DNA from 3 places in the Paenibacillus sp. FSL H3-0286 genome. Region 1 is predicted to be linked to each of the others. Evidence: predicted binding sites of a transcription regulator. Region 1 holds the regulator's gene; each other region holds the start of a gene.
What was found. Region 1 encodes LexA, which represses DNA repair genes until DNA is damaged. Its sites were predicted from a motif close to CGAACATATGTTCG; they were not measured.
Positions count from the first base shown of each region.

Region 1 (9,864 bases):
TCAAGAAGTCCGCCAAGCACAGATGAGGCTCTACCCCTTGTCTCGGGAAAGTAAAGGTATGCAGGATCTCGGACGTATTCTGTGGATTATACACTATAATATCATTCCCTTGCGATTGTGCAGGGAAGAATTGATACATAGCATGTGGAGTAATGGTACCCTCTAGCATTGCTTGATGGAGAATATCGTCTACGGTACCTTTCAGTTCAACAGTCCGCTGATCTCCAGCAGCTAATTGGGCTTCTACAGAACCCCGTAACCCCAAATGATGACCCAGCAGCATTTGCATATTCACATAGGGGATAATATGCCCCAATGGATAGTTACGCAGTACGTGGCGTTCTAAATCCGGTGGAACAAATACAGGTGCATCTGGAGATATTTTGGAACGCACTGCTCTGGTTAGTTTCGGCAGTTCTTGCTTAGGCGCCACCGCAACCGCTGCTTCTGCCTCCACACGAATTTCCTCGGCAATCTTCTCCCGTTCTTCAGGGTTCATAAGCCGATTGGCAATATCCAGCCCGTCCATAGCGTCCTTAGCATACAATACTAGACCGTCATATTCTGGACGAATACGGGTCTTCGTAAATTTACGGGTCAAAGCTGCGCCGCCAACCATAATCGGAACATCGATACCTGCTGTACGTAAATCCTGAGCGGTGAGGACCATCTGCTGAGCAGATTTCACAAGCAACCCGGACAATCCTATCGCATCAGCTTTTTCTCGACGGAAGGCTTCGATAATGGTCTCTGGTGGTACTTTTATACCCAAATTAATGATCTGATAACCATTATTGGAGAGGATGATCTCCACTAGATTCTTACCAATATCATGCACGTCCCCTTTTACGGTTGCCAGCATAATTTTTCCTTTAACCGCTGTCTCATCCTTCTGCATAAACTGCTCTAGATGATTGACAGAAGCCTTCATCACTTCAGCGCTTTGCAGCACCTCAGCAACAATCAATTCATTATTATTAAATAACCGGCCGACTTCCGACATCCCTGCCATCAGCGGTCCATTGATGATCTCCAGCGGACCAGATTTAGTCAATGCTTCATTAAGGTCAGGAATGAGTCCTTCCTTCGTACCTTCAACCACATAGGAAGCTAAACGTTCTTCAAGTGACAGGTTGGAAATCTTCTCTTTTTTCTCTACTTTTTTACCACGGAAAGCAGCTACAAAAGCAGAAAGCGTCTCATCATTCGTATTATAAATCAGTTCCTCAGCAAGATGACGTTCTTCAGCAGGAATGGAAGCATACCGCTCCACTTTTTCTGTATTTACGATCGCATAATCTAATCCAGCTTTTGTACATTCATAAAGGAATACGGAGTTCAACACTTCACGACCCGCTTCCGGCAATCCAAAGGAGACGTTGCTAATGCCCAAGATCGTATGAACGCCTGGAAGTGCTTCCTTGATCAAACGAATGCCGTCAATCGTTTCTTTTGCTGAACCGATATATTGTTCATCTCCGGTTCCTACAGGGAACACCAACGTGTCAAAAATAAGATCTTCTCCTGCTAAACCGTACTTATTCACTAGCAAGTCATAGGAGCGTTTAGCCACTTCCAGTTTATCTGTCGCCTTAATGGCTTGTCCCGTCTCATCGATGGTACCCACAACAATAGCTGCACCATATTTATGAATGATCGGCGTCACCAGCTCGAATTTTTCTTCACCATCTTCAAGGTTAATGGAGTTAATTATCGCCTTACCTTGACAGTACTGCAAAGCCAAATCGATAACCTTAGGATCGGTAGTATCGATCATCAGGGGTACTTTAACCTTTTTCACAACCAGTTCTAAGAAAAGCTTAATATCTTCAATCTCATCACGGTCAGGGTCTTGTACACACACGTCAATAACCTGTGCCCCACTCTTCACCTGAGCACGGGCAATTTCTGAGGCTTCCTCATATTTACCTTCGACGATAAGACGTTTAAATTTACGAGAGCCAAGTACATTCGTACGTTCACCAACCATGTATGGACGGTTGTCGTTCTCAATATAGATAGGCTCGATGCCTGAAAGTGCAGGCGGATGATTACCTGTCAGCGGGCGTGGAGGATATTCAGAAAGTGCTTCCTTCATCGCACGGATATGCTCTGGTGTCGTTCCACAGCACCCCCCCGCAATGTTCAGCCAGCCTTTTTCGGCAAAGGCTGCAATCTTGCGAGCTAAAGAATCTGGAGATTCATGATAATGTCCGTTCTCATCCGGCAATCCTGCGTTTGGATAACAGCTCACGGCTGCGGAGGAGATCTCCGAAAGCGAACGAATGTGATCCCGCATGAACTCAGGACCAGTCGCACAGTTGAGGCCCATAGAGATAGGCTTCAGATGTTCTAATGAGATATAAAATGCTTCAATATTCTGACCCGCCAATGTAGTACCCATTGGTTCAATTGTTCCTGAAATCATAACCGGCAATGTGATGCCAGTCTTTTCAAAAGCATTACGAATACCAATACTTCCAGCTTTAACGTTAAGTGTATCTTGAGAGGTCTCCAGCAGCAAAACATCTACTTTACCGTCGATCAATGCCACTGCTTGTTCCTCATAGCTATCAACTAACTCTTGGAAAGTAACGCCTCCAGTTACTGAGAGCGTTTTTGTTGTTGGACCCATAGCCCCCACGACGTATCGCGGACGGTCAGGTGTGTCATATTTGTCTACTGCTCTGCGAGCCAACTCTGCTGCCGCTAGATTGATCTCACGTGCCCGCTGAGGAATATCATATTCAGCTAGCACAACAGAGGTTGCACCAAATGTGTTAGTCTCAATGAGATCAGCCCCTGCTTCGAGGTACTGCTCATGAATCGTCTGAATGACTTCTGGACGTGTTAATACCAGCATTTCATTACAGCCGTCCAGCTCATCGCCTCCAAAATCTTCTCCAGTAAGAGGCACCTGTTGGATCATCGTGCCCATTGCGCCATCAAGGATCAAAATCCTTTGTTGTAAGCTTTCCTCAAGTGTATATTTAGCCAACTAATAGTCCCCCCAGTAAAACATTAGAGTAAGTTTAGCAGAATAAAGGAATTTCGAAAAGCCTTCCTTTCCACTCTGCTTTATCTGTTATTGCTCAGTAAGCGTTGCGAACCTTTGAATCATGGTTTCACAGACAGCTCTTTGCTAGGCATAGAGTGCTGTGTCCGGGCTGTCACATGTGAAGTGACATTATATTGTCCTTCCTTTTCAAGGGTCCCTTCTGCTTGATAGACTCCTTTACCAATTAGCTTTCCCTTAAGCTCTATTTTCTGTCCCTCATCATTTTTATTCACAATTTCGAACAGAACCTCTTTTGCATCATCTACTGCCTCGTTATCTTGGGTCACCACAGCTTCAAAGGTTACCTTTTGATTTACAACAACTTCTTCAGGACTCCATTGTAGTTCGACTTTGATAGGTTCCATAGACATGTTCATATTCATGTTATGTATTTCTGAATGCTTGGTTCCATTTGAAGAACATCCACCTAGTACTAGAAGTGTTGCACCTAATAATACAGCGACTAATTTCTTCGATCTCATCATTTGGAGCCCTCCCAATCATTATCGAATAATAAAAATCTACCAATTCATGTTATACATCTCCATCTATTATACACATTATTATTGGTTTTTCAGTATTTTGCGTCAATTCCGCATTAGTCTTGTGACTTAAATCATTTACTTAAAAATCTAATGAATTCCTTATGTTAGTATGTATGTACAGAAAAGCAGCGAGTTTCTTAGGATCTCAGAAACTCGCTGCTTTTATAAAGTCTTTATGTTGGAGCTAATAGCTCTGTATATCTTACAAGGATTGAACTAGTGGAAGAAGTTCCTCAAGGTGATTGATTTCATGATCCGGATGAATATCAAGACTAGGTGCTCTACCTTTTCTATTAATCCAGACCGTGGTCAACCCTGCTGCCAGCCCCCCACGGATATCCGTTGTCAGCTTATCGCCGACCATAACCGCTTGCTCAGGCGTTACATCAAGAAGCTCTAAAGCATGCAGGAAAATTTCCTTATCCGGTTTGCCTTTACCAAAGCTTCCGGAAATCACAATATGATCAAAGAAAGGAATTAACTCGGGCACACCATCTAGTTTCTCTTGTTGCAGTGCAGGACAGCCGTTCGTAAGTAGCAGAAGCTTCACTTGACCCCGTAACTGCTCCAGTACATGCATTGTTTCTTCATAGATGTATGGACGTTTTCTGCGCTCTGCTGCGAATTTAGTTGCCAAGGTCTCAGCTAGTGCTTCGTCTTCCACCCCTAACGCTGCAAGTCCGCGACGCCAAGACTCTTTACGATATACCGGTGCAAGCTGCTCCAATTGACGGAATTCTGGCTGTTCACCTGCCGTAAAGTTAGCCCAGAGTGCTTCATATGGATTAATTCCGATCATCTTTGTAAATGGGAACGTCTCATAAGATTCATACAAGCTACTTGCTTCCTTACGAACTGCAACTTCTAGTTCTTGTGGATCGATCGTATCCCCGGCGGCTTCACAAGCAAAACGAAATGCTTCTTCGACGCTCCGATCATCCCACAGCAATGTATCATCAAGGTCAAATAGTACAGCAGAAATTGGCATTACAGGTCTCCCTCTCCCTTTAACTGGTCTAGTTCTATTCGTGAACTACTTCAATGTTGTGAGCTTTAGCAAATGCTTCTAATCGTGTACTCATCGCATTAGTATCATAGCGATTCATAAGTTTTGTGAAAATCCATTTCGTACGTTTCCCTTTGTGCTTAATGACTACAGCTCCACGCGAAAGGGTGATTTTCTCAATATCTGCAGCTGGAAGTCCGCGTTCGCGATTGAATTTAATAGTGGACAGTCTTGCTTTTTCCACCTTCAAGTACGGACGACGGAAGAACAATAGCGCTGCCAGCAAATAGTACAGTACTACTCCCAGCCAATTAGCCAGCATGCCATTACCTTTGGCCTGATCAATAGAACCAACTACCCAAAACATAGTGCCAAGTATCACTAACACTAACGGAAATGCAATGTTGCGACCTTTAAAGACTTCGGCATTCTGGGTAGGAGATTTAGAGGCATAAATCGTATCCTTGCCTTGTTTCTTTCTTTGCTTGTTGATTTGCTGTGTGTTGCGTTGAACCATTCTTTCCCAAGAACGGGCCATGTGCGTTCCCCCTAGTCATCCTGAAATATCTATGAAAAGGAACAGCGAGCTAATGTTTAAGCCCCTTGTTACCTTGTTCATGCTCATCGTTATCTACTACTTCAATAGTATTTAATTGTGCTCGGAAGTTATTGCGGATATTCCCCAGGTAAATTTCACGAAGCTTGGCGCGTTCCGCCACTTCCTCTTGATTAAGGCCTACGCTCTTCTGTTTGCGTGCCAATTCGTTAATTCGCGCGACCAACTCATCAATATTCAATACTTTCCCTCCCCCTATAAATTAATTCTAACTCTGCCATGAGAAAAAGAGCTTGTCAAGGTCTACTCCCTGCAAGCTCTACTGGTCATTCTATTATGTTCTCAGAAAATTAATAAATAGGTAAAGTAAGTATGTCTCCAGCGTTAATTTGACTACTCTTAATCCCACTTGAACGTTTAATTCCTTCTATATAAACAACTGTCTTCATATCAGCTGGTTTATTCTTAAGAGCAATACTCCATAGTGTATCTCCACGTTCAACCACAATCCGCTTCTCTTCCTTCATTATAGTCGTCGATCCTGCAAACACATTTCCCACTACTGTTAGGCCAGATAATACTAGCACGAAAATCAATATTAACTTAATAAAGAAATCTTGACGGAACAACGAAATCATCCCTCCAAGCAAACGTTCCGTTATCTCTTTCACCTTAGCGGAATTACGGGCAACGTCATTATGTCCTATAGATTCAACCACAGGGGCCTTGTCGTAGATGCTGCGGTATGTACTGTATTTTAGCATAATCATCATCCTCCAAACACTTGTTCTTACTTTCGAATTTATAATAACACGAACATGTGTTTTGTTCAATACTATTTCAGAACAATTGTTCTCTTTTTTTCGAGAGACTCAAGCGGTTCATTTTATTATCATTTGTCTACCATTTTTTAACTCTAGCAGATTAATATTTATAATAGTTAGAACTTATGTTTGTGCGAACGGTAGTTCTATGTTATAATTTTCCCAAACATTACTATATGGGGTTGATTCCAATGTCAAAGATTTCAAGTCGCCAGCTGGCGATCCTGGAATTTATACGAAGCGAAGTCCGCAGCAAGGGTTATCCACCTTCCGTCCGGGAAATTGGAGAAGCTGTTGGCCTTGCTTCCAGCTCCACAGTTCACGGTCATTTGGACCGGCTTGAGAAGAAGGGACTTATTCGTCGAGATCCAACGAAGCCACGTGCAATAGAATTACTAGGCCAAGAGGATTCAGAGAATGTTCACCAATTCGCGCAGACCATCTCACGGATTCCTGTTGTAGGTAAAGTTACCGCCGGGGTACCTATCACTGCTACAGAGAATATCGAAGACTACTTCCCACTTCCTACTCACTATGTAGGTGACAACAAAGTATTTATGCTGTCTGTCATGGGTGATAGTATGGTGGACGCAGGCATTATGAATGGTGACTATGTGATTGTTCGCCAACAACAAACAGCGGACAACGGAGATATCGTTGTAGCCATGACCGAAGAAGATGAAGCAACCGTTAAGACCTTTTACAAGGAACGTGATCATATACGGCTTCAGCCGGAGAATCCAGCTTATGAGCCGCTTCGCCTTAATCGCGTAACTATTCTCGGAAGAGTCATCGGATTGTTTCGAGATATCCACTAAGTATGCACTTCTAACATAAAAGGCTGTTCCGCATATGCGGAACAGCCTTTTTTCTACGTTTTTTTGCTTTTCCAACCACTTACGAACATTTGTTCCCAATGGCTAAAATGGCCATTTTCTATGAATAACCCTTTAGGCGTTCTGCTCATATCCTAATTAGAAAGGAGTGTTGCGTATAATGCCCAACTACCGAATTATTGTAGATCTGACCCAACGAATGTTATATCTTCTGGACAATGATATTGTGATTAGAGGTTTCCCTGTCGGCATCGGTAAGATGTTAACCCAATCCCCAGTGGGTGAATTCACTATTATTAACAAACAACCCGACCCAGGGGGTCCCTTCGGTGTTTTTTGGATGGGACTGTCTAAACCACACTACGGAATTCATGGAAACAATGACCCTTCCTCCATTGGGAAAGAGGTGTCCCACGGCTGCATCCGGATGTACAACGAGGATGTGTTAGCACTCGCTGCTATTGTCCCTATAGGCACACGAGTAACGATAAGAAATTAAATTCGAATGGAGGCTCGGCAACCCCCAAATCACATTAAAAAATGGGGGGCATTACATAAGTAAGTATTTTTTCATTAGCATACTAGGAGTTTGGTGATTATATGTCGAATATTGTTAACAGGATTGCAAATTGAAAAGGATGTGTTTAGTTTGAATAATTCAAAAATTAGAACCCTCGTCGATTTTAAAGTCGATGCACTGGGTAAGCTGTCCGGTTTACTTTTAAATGATGAACAAGCTAGTGGAAAAAAAGTGAATTTGCTCACCTCTTTTGGCAGCATTCAGGGAATCGTCTCTCCAACCGTCTCCAACAAAGAGGATGTATTTGATTTAAAATCTTTGATGGATGATGTAATTGTAGACGAATACATATCTTATTTGGGAGCAGAACACCCTGATAAAAATTTCAGCTATAACTTTGTTGTCCTCAATGACGTTACTGTAAGACCTTATGCTAGTTATGGGACTCCGATCGAATACAAACAGCTGATTGTTTATACCGATCATATCACTGCCTTCAATTTTCTATAGGTTTACATAATCACCTTAAAAAGCACTCTTGCAGCAACCCCCAATTTTGCATCATTTGCAGAATCGGAAGGTTTCTCTGGGTGCTTTTTTTGGGTTAATCGTGAAGCCGATCCTATAATTCCACGAATTTCCCTTTTAAAAGATACTAGTGGAGATCATTCAGGCATATCTTTCAATAAGCAACAATTTGAGTCTAATGAGATAACTAGGAGGTGTGATTATATGCTGATTATCCTGATGTACTTATTTGCTATTTTAGGAGTTGTTTTAATTCTAAGTGCCGCCATTATAAAATTGAAAACGCTATCTGCTTCATCTGAAATTTCTAAGCTAGTTAATGCGACCTCATCTTTTAACATCAGCTTCACCAAAACATTCATTCCCCCCAATCAATCTCACTTGATCGCACTTAACGAGCCTAATAAAAAATTAGCAATTGGCACCAAAAATCCGAAGAGTAACAAAAAAGCAGTAGCAAAGCTATACTCATTTGATAATGTAATGGGATCCGAGATTGTGGTTAACGCACTTACCCTTTCAAAAGTATCCAAAAGACATCAAAACAGCAAAACTACTGCAACAAGTGCAGATATTAATGTCCTTAAGGACACCGATGAAGAAGCTAATGTGATAGAAGAGCTTACGCTTAAAATATATATGAACAGCAAAGAAACGCCTGTGTATTGTATCTCCTTCTTGCCGGGTTTATTGCCTATTCAACAATCCGACAACCAGTACAAGGAAGCTTACTCCCAAGTACAACAATTGCATGCACTGTTCAGGTCAATCGTATCTGAATAATTAAGTTGTTTTTTGCGCAATAAGATGTGTGAATTATTTTTCGCAAAAGCCTTTGATGTAGACACCATATCGCCATACCCCCATTTGTTTTCGACATAGAAAAATCTAAAATTGCACACTAAACCCATCAAACTGGTGAATGCCCGTACCATGTTCCACTACCTTTTGCTCACGTAACTCACGAACTGCCTTTTCGACCTCTTGTAAAATAGATGGATCTAAACCCAGTGTATTATGAGAACCGAATACTTGGGTAACTCCTGGAATTTCCGTAATCTTTTCTAAGGATGCCACTAAATCAACCGGACTAGTCGAAGGGTAAAAGGCATAGATTGGCGTAACGTCATACAATAAATCACCTGTAAACAGATATCCGTTGGCATGATCAAAAAGGCTGATATGACCTGGCGAATGACCTGGTGTGTGGTAAATTTCTATTTTGCGCCCGCCTATGTCGAGCACATCCCCTTCTTGTAAAAGAGCTGTTGGTTTCCCTTGAAAAGGTATGTAGGTGTTAGGATCAAAGGTTTCAGGAACAGGAAGGCTGATGTCCCGGCTCATATCTTTACGAATCTGGGCAAGGGACAAGCCTTTTATTCCGTTAATCAGCCAATCCGCATCCTCTTTATGTACATAGATTGTCTCGAATTGCCCATGACTGCCAATATGATCTGCATGCACATGCGTAGTTATGACAGCGATAGGTAAATCCGTTAACTGATCCGTTATTCTTTTTATATTATCAATACCTAATCCCGTATCAATTAACGCGGCTTGTTTTTGCCCCAAGAGTAAAAAACAATGCACCTTTTCCCAATGTCCATATTCACTGATTGCATAGGTGGTCGGATCAATTTCCGTTACTGTAAACCAACGATCTTTAATCAATTACGCTCCCCCATTCCATTTTTCCCTTACATGCTCTTCTCCCTTACAATAATCCGCCTGTTCATCCGCTTGATAGATTTCTTGATAGGGCAAAATGTTGATTTTGCCTGAGTCTGGATATTCGCAAATATCTATTCCCTGATTCGTTCGGAGATCCAGATACCTGCATGGTGCATCGGAATGATTATAAAGCTGGTGCGCCCCTTCCGGTCCCATTTCAAAAAATATTACATCCCCTTCAGTAACCTCCGTAAAACCCTCGGGTGTTCTTAACATCGCTTTTCCCGCTAAAATCACAAATATTTCTTCAGCATTTCTAT
Region 1 is NZ_CP150285.1:4,018,465-4,028,328, forward strand. It holds gene metH (methionine synthase) at 1-2,938, opposite strand, end outside; gene MHB37_RS18125 (FixH family protein) at 3,118-3,543, opposite strand; gene MHB37_RS18130 (HAD family hydrolase) at 3,806-4,591, opposite strand; gene MHB37_RS18135 (hypothetical protein) at 4,626-5,147, opposite strand; gene MHB37_RS18140 (DUF896 domain-containing protein) at 5,197-5,406, opposite strand; gene MHB37_RS18145 (LysM peptidoglycan-binding domain-containing protein) at 5,516-5,929, opposite strand; gene lexA (transcriptional repressor LexA) at 6,181-6,807, shown strand; gene MHB37_RS18155 (L,D-transpeptidase) at 6,986-7,324, shown strand; gene MHB37_RS18160 (hypothetical protein) at 7,475-7,855, shown strand; gene MHB37_RS18165 (hypothetical protein) at 8,078-8,656, shown strand; gene MHB37_RS18170 (MBL fold metallo-hydrolase) at 8,762-9,544, opposite strand; gene MHB37_RS18175 (cupin domain-containing protein) at 9,545-9,864, opposite strand, start outside.

Region 2 (9,864 bases), 270 kb from region 1:
CATTCTTCCGTCCATTGCAATCAAAGCTTTAATCTGTTCATCATTTAAATTTCTAACATGCCCACAGATTGCTGCTGCGTTCGAATGGGAAGCTATAAACGGACGTGTGCTTAAGTCGGCTAGCTCCCAAAAACCTGCCTGAGACAAATGCGACACATCAAGCAGCATTCCACTGTCGTTGCACCATTCGATCAGCATTCGCCCTTTTTCCGTAAATCCGCCGTTGCGCTGCTCCAGAACACCGTCCGCTGCCCAATTGGCATAATTCCAAGTGATTCCCAAAAACCGCACGCCAAGCTCAAAGCAGAGCTGTGCATAAAACAAGTTCCCTTCTAGACCGTCTACACCCTCCAGAGAGAGCATTCCCCATGGGGATGCTCCAGCTGTTCGTTTTCCTACCTCCTCCTTCCAACGCAGCCACTGAAGGCTCTCTGCGCCTATTATTTTTTGCCGGAACAAATCAATTTGTCCTAAAACATTCTCAAAGCTAGGTCTTCCTCTACTTGCCGAAAGGTATATTGCAAAAATCTGCAATTCCACACCGCCCGCTACCAGCCGCTCTCCGGTAACATCCAGCCGAGGATCATTCTTAAAATCCATATCTGGTGATGCTTGCATTTTACTCAGCACATCACAATGAAAATCCGCAACCTGTAGCTTATCGGTTCTCATCCCAAGCCCTCGCTTTCATGCAGCCCTATTCCAGATTCTATGCTTAAAAACGCCAGACTATATACGAAAAGCAAAAAACCTGTTTACATAAGTAAACAGGTTCATCCGTTCTATGCTTCTATTATCTGGGTTCTACAATCAATTTAATCGCGGTTCGATCCTCTCCATCAATCACAATGTCTGTAAATGCCGGAATGCAGATCAAATCTACTCCGCTTGGTGCAACAAATCCCCGGGCAATGGCAACTGCTTTGACTGCTTGATTCAGTGCTCCAGCTCCAATAGCTTGTAATTCGGCCGATCCACGTTCACGAAGAACACCTGCTAAAGCGCCGGCGACGGAATTTGGATTGGATTTAGCTGATACTTTTAATACATCCATAGTAAGTACCTCCCCTGGGAAAATAATGGTGTTCTTCCACTACTTTAGATGTTATTCGCGAGAGAAGAAATAATTCCTTCTTTTTGCGGACTACTCTGGAGAAAATGGTACAATAGATACTCTTTTTCGATATAATAAATATCACACTTTACCCTTATTCGGCGAAATTACCCGGAAAATCACTTATCTTATCCTACTACTAGCTCATTACCCATTCATCTTCACGTAGCCGTATTTTCTCCAGACGGGTAGCCGCGCCAGTATTCTCGTCTAACTCTGCAAATAAACCGTGAAGCTGCCATTTGCCTTCATCAACAACAAATCGTGCTGGAAGCTGTGTAGTGAACTTATAAAGTACTGCATCTCTTTCCATACCCAGAATCCCTTCGCTTGAACCAACCATGCCCGCATCGGTCAAGTAAGCCGTTCCACCCGGCAAAATCACATCATCATTCGTCTGAACGTGAGTATGGGTCCCTACTACAATTGATGCGCGACCATCCATGAAATAGCCCATGGCGATTTTCTCAGAGGTAACCTCTGCATGGAAATCAACGAGAATGCATTTATGATCTCTACGTAGCTCTTCCACAATTTCTTCACCCACACGGAAAGGACAATCAATCGCAGGCAAAAATGTACGGCCTTGCAGGTTAACTATAGCTAGCTCTTTGCCGTTACCTTTAACAACTGTATATCCTCTTCCCGGTGTTCCTGGAGGAAAATTAGCAGGACGGATAATCCGGGCCTCATCGTCGATAAACTCGAAGATGTCCTTGTTGTCCCATGTGTGATTACCCATGGTGATTCCGTGAACGCCCCAGTTAAAAAATTCATTTGCGATCGCTTTAGTAATACCTCTACCGGCAGCAGAATTCTCACCGTTAACTATGATTATATGTGGTTGATATTTGCTTTTTAATGAGGGCAACATCTCCCGAAGTGCCTTCCTACCTACACTACCTACGATATCTCCAATGAATAGTACTTTAATGTTTTTCTCCTCCTAATCTTAACCTCTGCATCTAACGGATAAGTCTTCATATTTAAAAGAAAAAAGGCCCCGCTTAGGGGCCAATTTTCATCAAATATAAGAAAGTATAAGTTATATCTTATCCTTTAACCTTATATTCCTAGCAGAAACATGTACAAGGAAACGATCATAAATATCGTTATTTCCGAAGCGTATGTTATCTACTTATTGCCTATTTAGCGTATTCAACAGCCCGTGTCTCACGAATAACGGTAACCTTGATATGTCCTGGATAATCCAGTTCACTTTCAATCATCTTCGTAATATCGCGAGCAAGACGGAATGCCTCTGCATCGTCAATCTTCTCTGGCTGTACCATCACGCGCACCTCACGGCCCGCTTGAATAGCAAATGATTTCTCAACGCCTTCGAATGACTCTGAGATTTCTTCCAGTTTCTCTAGACGTTTAATATACGTTTCCAGTGTTTCACGGCGAGCACCAGGTCTAGCAGCCGACAATGCGTCAGCGGCACCAACCAACATAGCAATAACCGAGGTAGCTTCGCAGTCTCCATGATGAGATGCGATACTGTTGATAACAACCGGATGTTCTTTATATTTCTTCGCTAGTTCAACGCCGATCTCAACATGCGAACCTTCCACTTCATGATCCAGCGCTTTGCCGATATCATGGAGTAATCCTGCACGTTTTGCAAGCACGATGTCTTCCCCAAGCTCACCGGCCATCAGTCCTGTTAAATAAGCAACCTCCATGGAGTGCTTCAATACATTTTGACCATAGCTTGTACGGAATTTCAGACGCCCCAGAATCTTGATCAAATCTGGATGCAAACCGTGAACGCCCACTTCGAAAGTAGCTTGTTCACCATATTCCCGAATCCGTTCGTCCACTTCTTTGCGGGATTTCTCCACCATCTCTTCAATACGAGCGGGGTGAATACGTCCATCAGCCACCAATTTCTCAAGTGCCGTACGGGCCACTTCACGGCGGATTGGATCAAATCCTGACAAAATAACTGCTTCCGGCGTATCATCAATAATGAGGTCGATACCTGTAAGAGTTTCCAAAGCACGAATATTACGGCCTTCACGACCGATAATCCGACCTTTCATCTCTTCATTCGGCAACGTAACAACTGAAACCGTTGTTTCCGCTACGTGATCAGCTGCACAGCGTTGGATAGCGAGTGTGATGATTTCACGGGATTTCTTATCCGCTTCTTCTTTCGCCTGCTGTTCAATTTCTTTGATCATTTGTGCCGTTTCATGGCGAACTTCTTGCTCAACATTGCTAAGAATGATACTTCTTGCATCTTCGATGCTTAAATTGGAGATACGTTCCAATTCAGTGACTTGGTTTTTGTAAATAACATCAATTTGCTGTTGGGTTTCATCAATTCGTTTCTCTTTGTTAGCTACTTGTTCTTCTTTTCTTTCAAGCGATTCCATTTTTTTATCCAGAGATTCTTCCTTTTGCAGCAAACGTCTCTCTTGCCGTTGGATTTCATTCCGACGTTCACGAGTTTCTTTCTCAGCTTCAGTACGGATTCTATGGACTTCGTCCTTAGCTTCCAATACTGTTTCTTTCTTCAGCGCCTCAGCGTCCTTCTTCGCATTCTCAACGATGACAACGGCTTCTCTTTCTGCGCTTTGGATTTTAGCTTCTGCAAGGGATTTACGAATAAAATAACCGAACCCAAAGAATATTGCAGCTACAACGAGAACGATAATGACCCAGATCCATGATTCCAGCATCTGTTCACCTCCTCGTTGGTTCCTCTCCAAGGTATATCCCTGGGAATTGTGCAGTTGTTTAACTATCCGTTCATCACCATACAAAAAACCGGTAAACAACCGATTGCCATACTGCACATGCTGCACATGCACACTGCCCGCCTTATCCGGCGATTACATTTCATATGAGTTGTACGTGAACCGTTTAAAACAGTCTCCTTTTTGGGAAGGAAAAAGGATTCTAATTTTATGCCGATTCATGTTATATTTTATTATTTATAAAAAGACATTGTCAAGAGAGTCGATATACGCATTAATGTCAAGAGAATCAGTGATTCTAGTAAAAATCCTCATCTTCACCTTCATAATTGTCTTCCGCAAGTAAAGTATTGATCACTTGGCGAACCATATCGCCCGAAAATCCACGGCGCATAAGGAAGGCTCCAGTCTTTCTTCGCTTATCTGAAGCTTCTCCACGGATGAGATTCCATTTCTTGCGCCCAGTTTCGAGTGCGCTCTCCAGCTCTTGTTCAGGAGTAATATTCTCCAAAGCTTCCGATATAAGGGTTTTGTCTATCCCTTTCTCACGTAGCTCTTGTCGAATCCACATCTTCCCTTTCCGCTGGTTCGCTATTCGTTGCTCTGCCCATTGCTTAGCATATAAAGGGTCATCAAGAAGTCTTTCCTCCTGCAGCCGCTGCACCACTTCCGCAATAATAGTCTCTCCTATTTCCTTCTGGCGTAAACGGCGAGTCATTTCCATAGCGGTGCGTGGTTTACGTTCTAGATAACGGAGGCCTTCTACATAAGCTCGTTGACGCTCATCAGCTACAACAATTTCCACCAAATCAGCCTTCATAAAAGAATTACCAGTAATCATTCGATATTTAATCATGACGTCCTCGTGCACAGTCATGTTATATGCTCCGAAATGTATGATATAACGGTGGTCAGATTTCTTTTGACGTTCTACTTTAGTGATCTCTAAGAGTTCTCCTTCAGGAAAATCAGATAACACCTGCTCATCTTGTTCTTCTGCTTCAAAATCCAGTTGTATTACCATAGTTGTTTGTCACCTCGTAGCAATAGATCGGTTATCGTCTTACTTTCGTTACTTGTTAAGAAAAGACACCCTGCAACAATCAATCACAGGGCGTCCTATTGCTTAATATACTATTCGATTTCGAGAAGCAATTTCTCTTCTTCTTCTTGCTCTGCAATAATATCTTCATTCTTCGGCGCAGCAACAATAGTGGATAAATTACTTGCTTCACGGATCTTATTCTCAATAATAAGGGCAATATCCTGATGTTCCTTCAAAAACTGTTTAGCATTCTCACGTCCTTGACCGAGACGCTCGCCTTCGTAGGAATACCATGCACCACTCTTATTCACGATATCCATTTCAGTACCGATATCTACAAGACTTCCCTCTTTGGAAATCCCTTCACCGTACATAATATCAACATCAGCCTGTTTAAAAGGAGGGGCTACTTTATTCTTCACAATCTTGATCTTAGTACGGTTACCAACCACATCGTTCCCCATCTTGATGCTCTCTACGCGACGTACATCTAAACGTACAGAAGAGTAGAATTTCAATGCACGACCACCCGGAGTTGTCTCAGGGTTACCGAACATAACACCGATCTTCTCACGAAGCTGGTTGATAAAGATAGCGATCGTATTGGATTTGCTAATGGCACCAGAAAGCTTACGAAGTGCTTGAGACATCAAGCGAGCCTGCAATCCGACGTGGGAATCACCCATATCGCCTTCAATTTCAGCCTTAGGTACCAAAGCAGCAACGGAGTCAACGACAATAATATCAACGGCTCCACTACGAACGAGTGCTTCGGCGATTTCCAGCGCTTGTTCACCCGTGTCTGGCTGAGAAAGCAGCAACTCATCGATATTTACGCCCAAGTTACGTGCATATTTCGGATCAAGCGCATGCTCGGCATCGATAAATGCAGCTTGTCCGCCTTGTCTTTGCACTTCTGCAATAGCATGAAGAGCAACTGTTGTTTTACCTGAAGATTCCGGTCCATATACTTCAATAATACGTCCCTTTGGAAGTCCGCCTATACCTAACGCAATATCAAGTGCCAAAGATCCGCTAGGTACAACTTCCACTTGCATATGCGTGGATTCTCCCAGTTTCATTACCGAACCTTTACCAAATTGTTTTTCTATTTGACGAAGCGCCATATCAAGCGCTGCACGACGATCTGACAATCAGACCACTTCCTTCACTGTTTATAGTAATATAATAACGTGTTTTTAAGGTCTTGCCAAGCTTTTTTTCGAACATACATTCGTTTTTTTTGTCTTGGGCGTTATTTATCCCTTTTATTGTAAGCCTCCCTCCGGAGATAGAAGTTAATTAAATTCCCCACTTCACCGGACATCAACGACTTATGATCATGAGTAGTCATCGTGATCAAAATCTCTGCAAATATACAAAAAACCGCAGCAAAGAAATCTCAGTGCCACGGTTCTTCCGTATGTGTTTATTATAACTGGGCTAATCTCCCATTACAAGTCTGAACCCTCAAGAGGTGTCTCCACCTTGCGTTCCTCAAGTCTCCGCCACAGACGATACAGCAGAGCCTTTACAGTACGCAACCGGATATTTTCCCGTGTACCTTTAAGATTAAGCTCATAGACCTCTGTCTTACGTCCCCGTTCAGCCAAGCCGATAAATACAAGTCCAACAGGCTTGCGCTCAGAATAACCCGGTCCAGCCACACCCGTAACAGATAAGCCGAAATCGCTGTCTGCAATCATTCTCACTTGGTCAGCCAACACCTCGGCAACTTCTCGACTTACGGCTCCAGGAGCATTGGGTCCCTCCAAATAAGCACTTGGCACATTCAGTAGCTTTTTCTTTAGGTCATTCGAATAGCAGACGATTCCGCCGGCAAACATCGATGCACTGCCTGGAATATTTGTTATGCTCTCCATCAGCAAACCTCCGGTGCAGCTCTCTGCCGCACTTAAGGTCAGGCCGGCATCCGCCATCCAATCCACAATCAATTGCTCCAGCGGCACATCAATGTTCGCATACAAATGTTCCGGCAAAATCTCCTTGATTTGTTGTTCCAGTATCTCCAGCTTTTTTGTAGCTTCATGCTCAGAAGGGGCCTTTGTCGAAATACGAACAGTTACCTCTCCCTCTTTGGCATACGGAGCAATCGTTGGATCAGTCTGACTGCGAATCAGTTCGATGAGCTTGTCCTCCAGCAGTGATTCTCCGATGCCGGCAAATTTGAGCATTTTTGAATAAAGCGGTGTTTCGTTCGTCAAGGCGTGCTGCTGTAGCCACGGTACTGCTTTATCAACGAACATCGGTTTCATCTCACGAGGTGGACCTGGAAGCACAATATAATATTTCTTCTCATGCTCAAAAGCAATCCCAACCGCAAGACCGATTTCATTCGGCAACGGTGTAGTTCCTTCAATTATAAGTGCCTGTTTGCGGTTATTTTCGGTCATAACGATCTTACGATCATCAAAGAAACGTTGTACATGATCCATCGCCAAACGATCAATATGGAGCGTTCTACCTAGCGATGCAGCCAGTGCGTCTTTAGTCAGATCATCCTCAGTGGGGCCAATTCCGCCCGTAAAGATAATAACGTCAGCCCGACTCTGAGCGATCTCGATGGCTTGCTGTAGGCGGCTGCTGTTATCACCGACAACGGTTTGAAAGTATACATCGATCCCGATGGCAGCTAGCTCGATAGACAAAAACTGGGCATTACTATTCACGATTTGACCGAGCAAAAGCTCTGTCCCTACTGCAATAATCTCCGCTTTCATACCTGGCTTTCGCCTCCTCGTTATAATGTAGGTACACTGCTTTTGGATTTCAAAAAAGGTAATAGGTGCTTCACCTATTACCTTTCCTTGTATATCCAGCTTACATGCTTACGCATTATGCAGCTGTAGCAGATCCTTATTCTTCACAAAATAATCAATTCCAGAATAAATAGTGATCAGCGCTGCGGCCCAAATAGCAATATCGTCTACAGGAATACTGACAAATTGAAATGGGAAATTATTCAACAACAGCAGTGAGATCGCAACAATTTGTACAACCGTCTTTATCTTGCCCCATTTGCTGGCGGCAACCACTTTTCCCTCTAGCAATGCAATCTGGCGAAGTCCGGTGACTGCAAACTCACGACTGATGATTACAATAGCAATCCATGAATCGCATCTGCCCAGCTCCACAAGTGAAATCAGAACTGCAGATACCAGCAGTTTGTCCGCAAGTGGATCAAGGAGTTTACCGAGATTGGTGACCATATTATATTTCCTAGCAATGTAGCCGTCTATTCCATCCGTGCTGGCCGCAAGCAAAAAGATTACAGCTGCTACCAAATGATTAACAGATAGCTGAAACGAGCCCCAATGTATCGGTTCTGGATAAAAACTGAAATCCACCAGTAAAAAAAACATCATAATCGGGATCAGGCAAATACGAGCTAGCGTGATGCGGTTGGGCAAATTCACTGAAGTTTTCCTCCCCTAAATCGTTCATACAAATTGCCTAAATCAGGCTAATCCATTTCTACTTAAGCAAGTATATTATAGCAATAAATAGGTGTCAAAAAAACAGAAAGCACCCCGCGTTGTTAGTGCTAATAAGCACTGCGGGGCACAAAATTCTATTTCATGTTCATGAATTGTAGATCCAGCGGCAAATCAGCTTTACGCAAGATCTGAATAATCTGCTGCAAATCGTCGCGGCTCTTACCGGTCACACGAATTTGATCCCCTTGGATCTGGCTCTTCACCTTTAATTTTGAATCACGGATCAGAATATTAATCTTTTTCGCATTCTCCTGATCAATGCCTTGCTTAAGCCCTAAACGTTGACGTACAGATCCCAGGGAGGCCGGTTCTACTTTACCGAAATCCAGATTTTTTAGGGTAATGCCTCTTTTCACCATCTTTGATTGTAAAATATCAATAACAGCGTTGAGCTTATATTCGTCTTCAGAGGCGATTATAAGTGCGTCTTTCTCCAGCTTCAGACTGCTTTTGCTGTTCTTAAAATCAAAGCGGTTGTCGATCTCTTTCTCTGTTTGGTGAATAGCATTCGTTAACTCCTGCATATCCATTTTGGATACAATATCAAATGAACATTCTGAACTCATTAAACTCCACGTCCTTTATACAATTAGTCTGCTACTATTATAAGAGAATGGTACTATTAAGTCTAATTTTGGATAAATCATTATGTAGCTCACCCGACATAGAAAACAGCCCCACTAAGTGGAGCTTTTCCTTCGAGTGAGTTTGGTTCAAAGGGTAGAAACACGTCTCCACCGGAAGTACGCCGTTGGAGACGTTCATTTCTACAGCTTCTATCTGCTTCGGACCGGATTACGAAACATATCCAGAATTCCTAGCACAATATGTGCAATACCGAATCCGAGAATTCCGTATCCCCAAGCACCTGGTGTCAAATAGTATCCGATGAGACTGACAACAACCCCAAGGCCAGCTACAATCCAGCTAACTGTCATAAGATGTACACCTCACTTTGGCTAAAACTGAAAACATTCTTATGTTCTCCCTAAAGCCAAAGTCTATACATCCTATTTGTTATTCGCCTGTCCCTTCACTTTGGGTACCTTCACTTCCAGAACCGTCGTCAAGATTAAGCAGGAGACGTGAGGACGTCTTCTCATCCGTGATTACTTGACCATTTACGGTAATCTCAGTTGCTGGGGAATACCCAGACTTAATATACATGCCTTCACTGCCCAGAACGAAGCTCATAGTTTCTCCTGCTGCTGTATTTCCGAAGGAGAGTTTTTCACCTTTGGAGTTCTCGCCTTTGTAAACTTCAAGCCAGCTTACTCCGGATGCAACAATCTCAACCTTAACTTCGCTTCCGGCAGGAGCTGAAACCTTAAATTTCGTTGTTTTGCCTGACTTCCCATCTGGTGTAACCGTGATAGATTGAGGAGACGGCGTTGGTGTCGGTGTTGGCGTAGGCTCCGTAGTTGGCTCAGTAGTTGCTTCTGCACCTGCCGAGGAAGTAGGCGCTACTACACCGCCTCC
Region 2 is NZ_CP150285.1:4,291,368-4,301,231, forward strand. It holds gene MHB37_RS19235 (dipeptidase) at 1-672, opposite strand, end outside; gene MHB37_RS19240 (stage V sporulation protein S) at 794-1,054, opposite strand; gene MHB37_RS19245 (TIGR00282 family metallophosphoesterase) at 1,254-2,048, opposite strand; gene rny (ribonuclease Y) at 2,260-3,804, opposite strand; gene MHB37_RS19255 (regulatory protein RecX) at 4,121-4,846, opposite strand; gene recA (recombinase RecA) at 4,957-6,021, opposite strand; gene MHB37_RS19265 (competence/damage-inducible protein A) at 6,322-7,608, opposite strand; gene pgsA (CDP-diacylglycerol--glycerol-3-phosphate 3-phosphatidyltransferase) at 7,717-8,304, opposite strand; gene MHB37_RS19275 (YajQ family cyclic di-GMP-binding protein) at 8,460-8,951, opposite strand; gene MHB37_RS19280 (hypothetical protein) at 9,162-9,323, opposite strand; gene MHB37_RS19285 (RodZ domain-containing protein) at 9,403-9,864, opposite strand, start outside.
Region 2: a site for LexA is predicted at 6,091-6,104, ahead of recA (recombinase RecA). Genes of this name have one in related genera too.

Region 3 (9,864 bases), 1.4 Mb from region 1:
ATGCCCAAACCGTCAAAGATGTTCTGCGCAAAGCCGTTCGTGACGAGAAGATCGCCAACAACATTAGCTACCGCGAGCAAATTTAAGACGTTCATACGTAAAAAGGCCCCGGAAAACCGGGGCTTTTTGCTTGCGCTTGCATACTTGAAGTACTCTTTTTATGGAAGATAAAATGCCCCCGCTGGGATAACCCCCTTGATCTGGCTCGGACTCTCCCACTGCAAAACAACCCGGGCGTCGCCCGCATTCTCATAATACTCCACCTTTATTTCATACGGCTTACCTGCAATCAGGTTTATACTCCCTTTTCGTTCCTGGCCGCTCTGATTCACCCAACTATCAATGACTAGCCCGCCATCAATCCATACCCGTATCCCATCATCAGAGTAGGAATAAATGGTATACACCTCGCTAAAAGCAGCCGTCAGCTTCCCACTCCACCGCACAGAGAACGCATCTACACGAATGGCAGGATCAGGCGAACCTTGTCTCCATGAAAAGTTAATATTGGCATCCGTACGCAACAGTGCAGGCGTGCCGCTGAGCGTCATGTTATTGTAATATTGGCCACATAATCCACTCTCCAGCACACTATCCCCGATAGCAGCGAAAGCGGCGGCCTCAGCAGCATACTCCTCTCGTGTGAATACCATTTTATCGTTCATAAAAGCTTTTATCACAGCATCGGTATTCTTCTCATAGAGGAGTTTCCCCCAGGTCAGCTGATAAGACCATTTGGGCTGTGTTTTGGACAACAGTTCAGCAGACGGAAGCTCTCCATTCTCACCAATCGCAATCAGCTTGCCACGACCCAGATCCCATAAATTATCATAATGACTAATCTTGAAATCCGCGTCATAAATGTCGAGCGCCAGCACATCTACCTTATCACTGCCCGGATAGTATTCTGCCGGCTCATCACACCACTGATTTTTTGCATTTGGACTCCAAACCCACAATAAATTATGCAGCTTATGATAATTGGTAAAACGATCGAACATAAGGCTCCACAATGCAGCGTAATTGCTCTTTTGCCCCCACCAAAACCATCCACCATTCATTTCATGATACGGCCGCCAAAGTACAGGAACCCCTGCGTCATTAAGCTTTTTCAGCGACAAGGCTATCTTATCCAGATCAGCTAACAGAGCATTATACTGGGTGGTACCTGGGGTTATATATTTATCAAAATCAGCATTGCTTAGGCTCGTATTTACATTCCCCCAAGTTGGCGCTGTCCCCGGTAATGCAGCGTGATAACACATCGTTACGATCCCGCCGGCCCTAGACCAGCGTATCGCACTGCTGACGACCCAATTCCGTTGATTGTCAATTAGAGCCTGTGACTGATTATTGATTGCGCCCAGCTCGTAGCCATGAAGCGCAGCATATTGCCCACTCGTATTTTTAAGCTTCTCCATGAGCTCGTCTGCACTTTCCAAATAATCATGTTGGCCGCTTATCACACCCTTTCCCTGCAAGTAATAGAGGGTATTCAGCAATAGCTGAGCCGAGGACGACAGCCCCGAATCCGCCGGAGCCATTTGTAATCTGCGAAAAGCCATCTGCCACTGCACATCGCCCACGAACCTTGATGCTGAATCAACCATCTGACGAATAATCCGCTGCTCCATCTATTCTCACCATCCTTTTAAATCTTTTTAAGTTATAGTATGGGGACAATAATGACATGAACTCAGCGAATGGACATGAAGTTGTAAAATAAGTTGGGACGATATAAGGAACTGCTGAATAAATTCACGGCTCAACAAAAAAAGGAGCTCCGCGGCTCCTCATTACTTTTTTTCTTATCTCGTGTACCTTAAAGGCAATAGTTCAGTGATTTCATATTTAGCTAATCGGTCATCCTCCGATACAATTATCTTGCAGTCTATTCCATAATCCGCAATTAACTCTCGGCACATGCCGCAGGGAGAGACTACTTTAATCTCTTTTTCCTCGCTGTCTGGGTCAGAATGCCTTACCGCAACAATCGTATCAAATTCCTTATAACCTTCGGATATCGCTTTGCCAATCACCATCGCCTCTGCACAGACTGTAATCCTCCCCATGCTGGCTTCCACATGTACCGCTGTAAAAATCTCTCCTGTTTTAGTACGAAGCGCTGCACCCACATGGTGCCGTCCCCATTCATAACGCCTGGTAATTATATCTTCGGCAGCCGCAATAAGCGTCTGATCCTCAATGGTAATTATGTACTCCATATCCAGTTCCGTCCTCCTTTATTTTACCTAATTATATTAAATCGCACTGAATTATGATATAAGATATACTATTTTAAGTGCCAAAAAAGGAGGAGCAGAATTGAAAGTAAGAAAATGGATCTCCAGTCTCATCATTGTTGCATTACTTGCTTTGGCTAGTTACTGGTTTGAACAAAACGGAGAGCCTACAGACCCCTCGTCTCCATCCGATTCGAGTGTTGTTCAGCTAACCTTCCCATCAGACCGCTATCCTGAGACCGCCAAACATATTCAGGATGCCATTGCGAAAGGTGAATCCGCCACATGTACGATTAACCGAGAGCAGGCTGAAGAGAACCGTAAAGAGTCCTTAAAAGGGATTCCCACTAAAAAGGGGTATGACCGGGATGAATGGCCAATGGCTATGTGTAAGGAAGGCGGCGTTGGTGCCGACATTGAATACATAACGCCAAGCGATAACCGCGGGGCTGGAAGCTGGGTTGGCAATCAGCTGGAGGATTATGCAGACGGAACCCGGGTAGAATTTATGTTTAAATAACGGTCTGTCTGACCAGCCCCAGGCAACAGAATAGCCCCACCTGGCATTCGCCAGATGGGGCTACACTGCACATCAGCTAACTTAGAATAAGCAAGCTTTAGTGATGATAACCAGCAAGATGAAAAGTACCAGAATTGCTCCTGTTGAAGTCCAAGGACTACACACCGGACCTACTGATGCTGGACTTACTACCGGACCTACGTTACAACCACAACCATGTTCCATTCCCATTTTCAATTCCTCCTAATGATTAATGACTACAGCACAAGATATGTAAAAAGGAGATAAGCCGTTTGGGCGAATTGGCAAACAAATGCCAATCACCTAATGAATTGAAGGTGGACAGTCGATAAACAGGATATACACAAAGGAGGTGCAATATGGATATAGCTGCATTATCAATGGCAATGAGCCAAGCATCCTTAGCTCAAAATGTTGGGATACAGGTCATGAATATTGCCAAGAATCAGGCTGAAACCCAGAGCCAAACCATGGTGGAAATGCTGGGCAAAAGCGTTGCTCCGAATTTGGGAAAAACACTTGATATTAGTGTGTAATTGCTTTATGCTAAGGATACATGAGAACGAATGTTCCTGTGTATCCTTAGCATTTTTTTTACTCTACATAGCCCTTCGGGCTTTTCTTTTGCGCATTTATGCGAACATACGATCCCATTAGTGATTTATTAGTGATTTTAAACGAGGTGAATAAGTTGGAGAACATGAAATCATATTATCAAATGACTGTGCTTGAGAAATGGACGGAGGATTTATACAAGCGATTAAATCTTCATCAGCCTTCACAAATTTCAATATCGTATATTGCAGAGCGGCTTAATATCTGGGTTCATTATTTGGATGTGAGAAGCAAGAGCATTGAAGCGTCTGCAGGGATGTACAGCCTGTTTATCGACAACCGCCTTCCAGCCAATCTTCAACGGCTAGAGTTTCTTCATGAACTGTGTCACCTCCTTCGCCATGGCAGTGATAATCAGACCTTGATGCCAGAGCATTTCACGCGGGCACAGGAGGATGAATCCGAGCGTTTTATCTTGTATGCGGCGATGCCTTACTCCATGATCTCCCGCATGACATTGCCTGAGCAACGAGAGGATGCCATCTCCTATCTCGCAGCAGAATTTCAAGTTCCTGCCGAGCTAGCCTTACAGCGGATTGATCAGATCCAAAGACGTGTGTTCCAAGGGCAATTATTGGCCGTGATGGGAAGAAACGAAGAACGACTGACACATATTCGCAACGGATCACGGAGATAATAAGCTTGGTTGCAATAGTGCTCTGCATATTCATTTATGGTGGAATTTCTCGTGAGGGGGAACGACATGGAAGCCATTAAAGTAATTGAATTATTACTGACTCATCCGGATTATAATGTAGATGCAGTACACCCCGAAATCCCGGATTTCGTGGGCATTGAGACGATTGAGGTGGATCACGAAACGGGGACCTTCTCCATTTTATTACAAGAACCCAAAGAGGACTAAAAGAGAATCATTATTCTTCATAAGTTAAAAGGCAGCAAATATAGTATGTCCCGGCAATTCTTCTTTCGCTTACGCCTGGATTACTATCAGTATTTGCTGCCTTTTTGTATAATCTGTTATGCAAATACAAACTGTATCACACCAATAAGAATTAGAATAACGAATACACCTACAAAACCCCATATTAAAAACTAAAAGATTTTCACCCCCGGCAGCCTCGGACTTGCCTGGTCCTCCAGCATCTTAATTTGCTGCTCCAGCTCCAGTATTTTCTCTTCCTCCTGCGTCATATATCTATGAATGACATACCAGTCTCAGTATATTATCTTATACTATATACAAATTATTTATATGGAGGGAATTAATGAAGAAAAAAACAAAACTAATCTTCATCGTTCTAATCCTTTTAATCTATGGAATAACATCCTTAGCCTTCCACTACTTCCAAAATCATATGAACAGAGAAGTCATTCATTATCTAGTAGAGACGAGAAATTATAAGAAAGAAGATTTTGATAAAGTATACACCCAGATTGCCAAAGCTCCCCTCGTAAGTACCACGGTGATTTTTGCAGACGAACCCTACGCAAGATACTTTTATCGAAAAGAAAATGGAAGGATCTTTCAATACAGCAGGGCTCCTGTTAAAGGTAATAATCCGAGCTATACATATAAACATATCGAGGAAAATCTCCCGTGAAGGAGTTGCCCTATTAAAAAGACGCGTTTGTTCAGCAGTCAGCATCATGGCTGCTTGGGCAAACGCGTTTTTTTGATCTTCCCTGCTCTAAATAGGTAAACATCGTTTGCGTAGACAGGTGATGGTAGAGGGTCCAGGACATGCGCCGATGCACTTGATTAAAGAGGATATGGATAAGCAACTTGAAACTTGTAACGAAGCCCCTTTTTATACATTAGGTCCACTGACTACAGATAACATTGGCGTGGTTCTTAGCAGCTATCGGACACAGTTGATCTTATGCGCGGTATAACCCTCCATTTCAAAGTGTAGCGGACCCCATAGCCTTTATTGGCATGAAAAACACCATATAAGACCTCCTTTTTAAGGAATAGCGTCACTGGAGTCCGCGAACCTGCTCAAAAGCCTATAAATATGCAAATAACGACTTCTGAGTCCGTAAGCCTGTGGAGATAATTTATGAATAGGCATTCTTTACGCTCAAACACAAAGGAATTTTCTCAGGAACAAAATGTGACCTAATGCCGTCCTAAATGGTGTTATAGGTAAAGGGGGGCACAGTATCATGCAGCGATCCATGACCCGGCCGGGAAATCATGTGATGAAGAGTTACGAAATCTACGCAGATATGCTTTTCCGGATCGCTTTGGTCCATCTAGGCAGCCGGCAAGATGCCGAAGAAGCCACTCAGGATACCTTCATCAAGCTAATAGAAAAAGCGCCGGAGTTCAAAGATGCCGAACATCAGAAGGCATGGCTGATCCGGGTAATCACCAACCATTGTAAAACACTACTGGGCAGAGGCTGGCGCAAGCGTGAGGTTAAGCTGGAGAGCGCTGAGCCAATTGCGGCAGACAGCCCCGAGGATTGGGCTCTGCTGCAGTTAGTTATGGCGATGCCCATGAAGTATAAAACCGTAATCCATCTTTATTATTACGAGGACTATCCCATCCAGGAGATCAGCAAGATTCTGCAGATTAGTCAGTCTGCCGTGAAGATGAGACTTCAGCGGGGACGGCAACTGTTAAAACTGGAGCTGGAAGGAGCGGAACCACAGTGAAGGAAGATCAGTTTCGAACAACATATAAGAAAGCGGTGGATTCGATGAAACCAGGTGAAGAGATGAAAAAAGAATTGTTCAATAAAATAGAGCAGCGGCAGGAGCGGAAGCGTCCGCGCAAAACCGTTTATATCGCAGCAAGTGTCGTGCTCGCCGCAGGAATCGGTCTGGCTGGGCCTAGTATATGGCAGCAGTTGAACAGTCAGAGCTCCCCAGTGCAGGTTGCCCAGGTAACTCCGGGAGCAAGCAATGCTGGCAATTCAGGCACAGCTACATCCGGCAGCATTGTCATTCCCAAGCTGAAACTGCCAGATAAGGAGTCTGGCGTGAAGGCAGATATGATCGCCTTGGTCGTGTATAAAAATAATATTTATACACAGTCAGCGACTCGCATTGACGCTGCCGATGCTGCTGCTCTGCGCGGTGATAAGTTGGGACGCACTACAGGCGGCATCAACGAATGGAGCGGTAACGACGAATATATTGAGTTAGCCTCGAACATCGGCGAAACGGATCTCTATTCCGTGAAGGGCTATGACTCCAGCTTTCTGATTATGTCCTATTCGGTAATCAACGGCGAGGTATTCGCCGAACTGTATGAGCACACGAACGGCATCACCATAAACAGCGGCGCCGACCTGTTCGGCAAGCTGAATCTTGAAGGCCGAGTTACTTCAGCTCAATGGGAAAGCTTCAACAGTTGGAACAACGGCCTCCAGCAGCAGGCGCCACTCGCCAATGGCGAGGCGCTTGATAGCTTCCTGACAGCCCTCCAAGCGGCTAAACCGCTGGCAGCAGAGCCGCTGATCGAGCAAGGCATCTACGACAGCGAAGACCGCAAGATCATCTATTTACAGCTGGAAGACAACGCCCGAGTAGAGCTGACGCTGTTCGGTCAAGGACTTGTACGCTACGGTCAAGCACCGGTATTCTTCGAGGTCGAATCCGGGGCATTCCAGCAGCTGTGGAACAGCATGAAACTTTAGGAATGCTGGTGGAAACCCAGGGATAGCGGTTGGGACTGCGATCGGGACTGCGATCGGGACTGCAATCAGAACTGCGATCGGGACTGCGATCGGGACTGCGATCGGGACTGCGATCGGGACTCGATCGGGACTGCAATCAGAACTGCGATCGGGACTGCGATCGGGACTGCGATCGGAACTGCGACTGGGGCTGCGATCGGAAGCAATTGAGAACCTCGTTTCGGTCGCCCTGCTCTCCATTGGACAATTTAGATGACTGCTAACAAAAACGGCGCTGCTTCAAAACCATTTCATGGTTTGGAGCAGTGCCGTTTTATGCTTTACTGAATGGTTTATGAACTCGCATACTAGATATGCTGGTTGTAGAGGTGAGACTACTGATTGTTCCTTTAAAAGCTGCTTCTCATTGTAATTTCTGCAACTAAATCTATGAAGAGCACGGCACTAACGAGCTAACGAATTAACGAATTAACGAACTAACCTCCTCCACCTCGAGCTATCGGACCCAGATGTCGCTATTTGCTGATTTTCAGCCTTAAGAGCATGGTTTCGGACTCCATGGACGCTAATGCCTAGAAAGAGGCTCACATGCGGTACTTTTTATGCCCATAGCGACTATGGAGTCCGTTAGAATTGCAAATGTGGAAAAAAACCGCTTTAAGGGTCAGCTGTGTCCGACAGGAGAAGCATCGTTCACGTAATTGTTATCGAATCAAATTTCAAAAGAACACAGGGTCTCTCTCCACTTCCGATTGCTACAAAAAAGGAACGCCCACCATGGACGCTCCTTGAATTTCTTATTAGTCTACTACACTCTAGCTAGTTACGCATTTACACTTTCTGTTTTACGATCCTGTCTTGCGTGTAATGTTTTCATCGCAAATCTTGCGATCGGCTGCGCAACCAACAGTTCAATCCAAAATGCTATTCCAAAGTTTCTCGGCCAGATGTGAAGGAAGTTTTTAAGTGGATCCAGGCTTATTTGTTTCGTCCCAACCCATGTGCCGATAATTGATAGTAAAATAGATAACACTGTGACATTCAATAAAGTATTCAACAGAATCCTTGCATTAAATCCATCGGTTTGTCCCATGAATTTCGGCATCACTTTTCCAACAATCGGTCCTGCAACTAATCTTACGGATAAAACTACGATCATCCACATAAACGGAATAACCTTTAGTGTATCTATATACACTTCCTTACTGAAGCCGCGTTCCAACCCCACAATAATAGGGGCAATAGTGTTAACTGAAATGATTGAAATAATGAGTAAAAATAGTATACCTTCTTTTCCGTTTCTGGGCAGTCTTGTGTCTCCATGCATGTTTGTCATCTCCGTGAATAATATTTCAGATGGCAGACGTATCATGAGACATATATTTTTGGCCCAATAAAAAAGACCAATATCTCTACACACTGATATTATAATTATAACATTTATTTAAAATGAATGTCAGACCTTCTATTTAAAATTCTTAAAATTCTCGCTGATAACGAATAGTTACCTGCATGCGCCTTACAAGAGCAGCAGTGGCAGAGAAGTCGTAAAAATCGTCAATTGCTGTTCAACTTATAATCAAGTTATCTTCAGATTTCTGAAAATTTATTTGTATTTCCCCACCTAATTAGACCTCTCAGTATTCATTTCCGCGATTTTTCTGATTCCCTTGTCCAAACACAATGAATCTCAATTCATATATATATAGCAAACTAATAAAGAGGTGAAGCTCATGGCAACAACAACAGGCATCATTACGAACACAGGGACTACCCCAGCATCCAACGTGCTCATTAATATCGATAATGACAACCTTAGTTTTTCATCTAACGTAGTCTATCACGTTTACGTATGGAATACCTTGGTTAGTAAAGGTTTAGTCTACTCCAACTCATTAAACGTTAATGCTAACACCAGCCAGTTTCTCGGTTTTAATATCGCAGGCAATTCAGCTTATGAAGTCCAATTTCTCGTAACTGGAAACGCACCGGCAGACACGATTATCACGGTATTCGGAACGGATTCGTCAGGAAACGTCATTCCCCATCAAAGAGTGCTGCAATCCGAACTTACTTTCATAGCTCAGCTGAACCCATAAGTACCGAAAACTCTCTGACGAAAGGAGCTTAGCATGGCTAATATTCAAATTTCGCCGAGCGCAAGCGTTCAGTTTGAGCCCACCATCGCGGTAAATTGGCTTAATCCTTCAGTTATGGTTGCCGTAGCTGTAGATCTTCGATTAGGCCCTCCTAATATAGGTTTATACAAATCTATTGACGCAGGTGCCACTTGGACAACAACGTTATTGCCGTTACCGACAGGATTTGCAGGCATCGAAGCACCACATATTGATTATATTTTCCCGACCACTTTCGTAGTATTAGCCCACGCCTTCGATTCAGACGGTCTCAGCGGGTCGATCGTTTCCTATACATCTGCCGACAATGCCTCTTCATTCGGACCTCCAGTCATCGTGAATCAAGGGTTTGGGCAGTTTGTAAATGATGATCAGGTGGTCGTTGTCACCGACAAAGCTGGATCAAGTCCCTTTTTTGGAAATGTATATACTGGTTATACGCATGATTACAACACACAATTCATACCGGGAAATACGATATTCTTCAATCGTTCCCTAGATAACGGTAGTACCTATTCCAGTCCCTCCCTGCTGTCTTCGGTCGAAGAATTCGAAGAATTCCCCGGTATAGCAATTACATTAAATGGGATTGTTATCGTGGGATGGATCAATCAGCCTCCCGGTAATACTGATCTTAAAATTCGCACATCCTCAGACGGTGGGGTCATTTTTACTCCTGAAACCATGGTCGCCAGCGTTGTAGTCCCACCAGATCC
Region 3 is NZ_CP150285.1:5,375,656-5,385,519, forward strand. It holds gene MHB37_RS24100 (PH domain-containing protein) at 1-86, shown strand, start outside; gene MHB37_RS24105 (glycosyl hydrolase) at 159-1,634, opposite strand; gene MHB37_RS24110 (cytidine deaminase) at 1,809-2,225, opposite strand; gene MHB37_RS24115 (DNA-entry nuclease) at 2,326-2,763, shown strand; gene MHB37_RS24120 (hypothetical protein) at 2,845-2,994, opposite strand; gene MHB37_RS24125 (YjfB family protein) at 3,144-3,320, shown strand; gene MHB37_RS24130 (ImmA/IrrE family metallo-endopeptidase) at 3,485-4,036, shown strand; gene MHB37_RS24135 (hypothetical protein) at 4,103-4,264, shown strand; gene MHB37_RS24140 (DUF3139 domain-containing protein) at 4,629-4,964, shown strand; partial or broken gene MHB37_RS24145 (phosphomethylpyrimidine synthase ThiC) at 5,080-5,199, shown strand; gene MHB37_RS24150 (RNA polymerase sigma factor) at 5,530-6,024, shown strand; gene MHB37_RS24155 (hypothetical protein) at 6,021-7,010, shown strand; gene MHB37_RS24160 (hypothetical protein) at 7,834-8,337, opposite strand; gene MHB37_RS24165 (hypothetical protein) at 8,744-9,109, shown strand; gene MHB37_RS24170 (sialidase family protein) at 9,143-9,864, shown strand, end outside.
Region 3: a site for LexA is predicted at 3,422-3,435, ahead of MHB37_RS24130 (ImmA/IrrE family metallo-endopeptidase). Genes of this name have one in related genera too.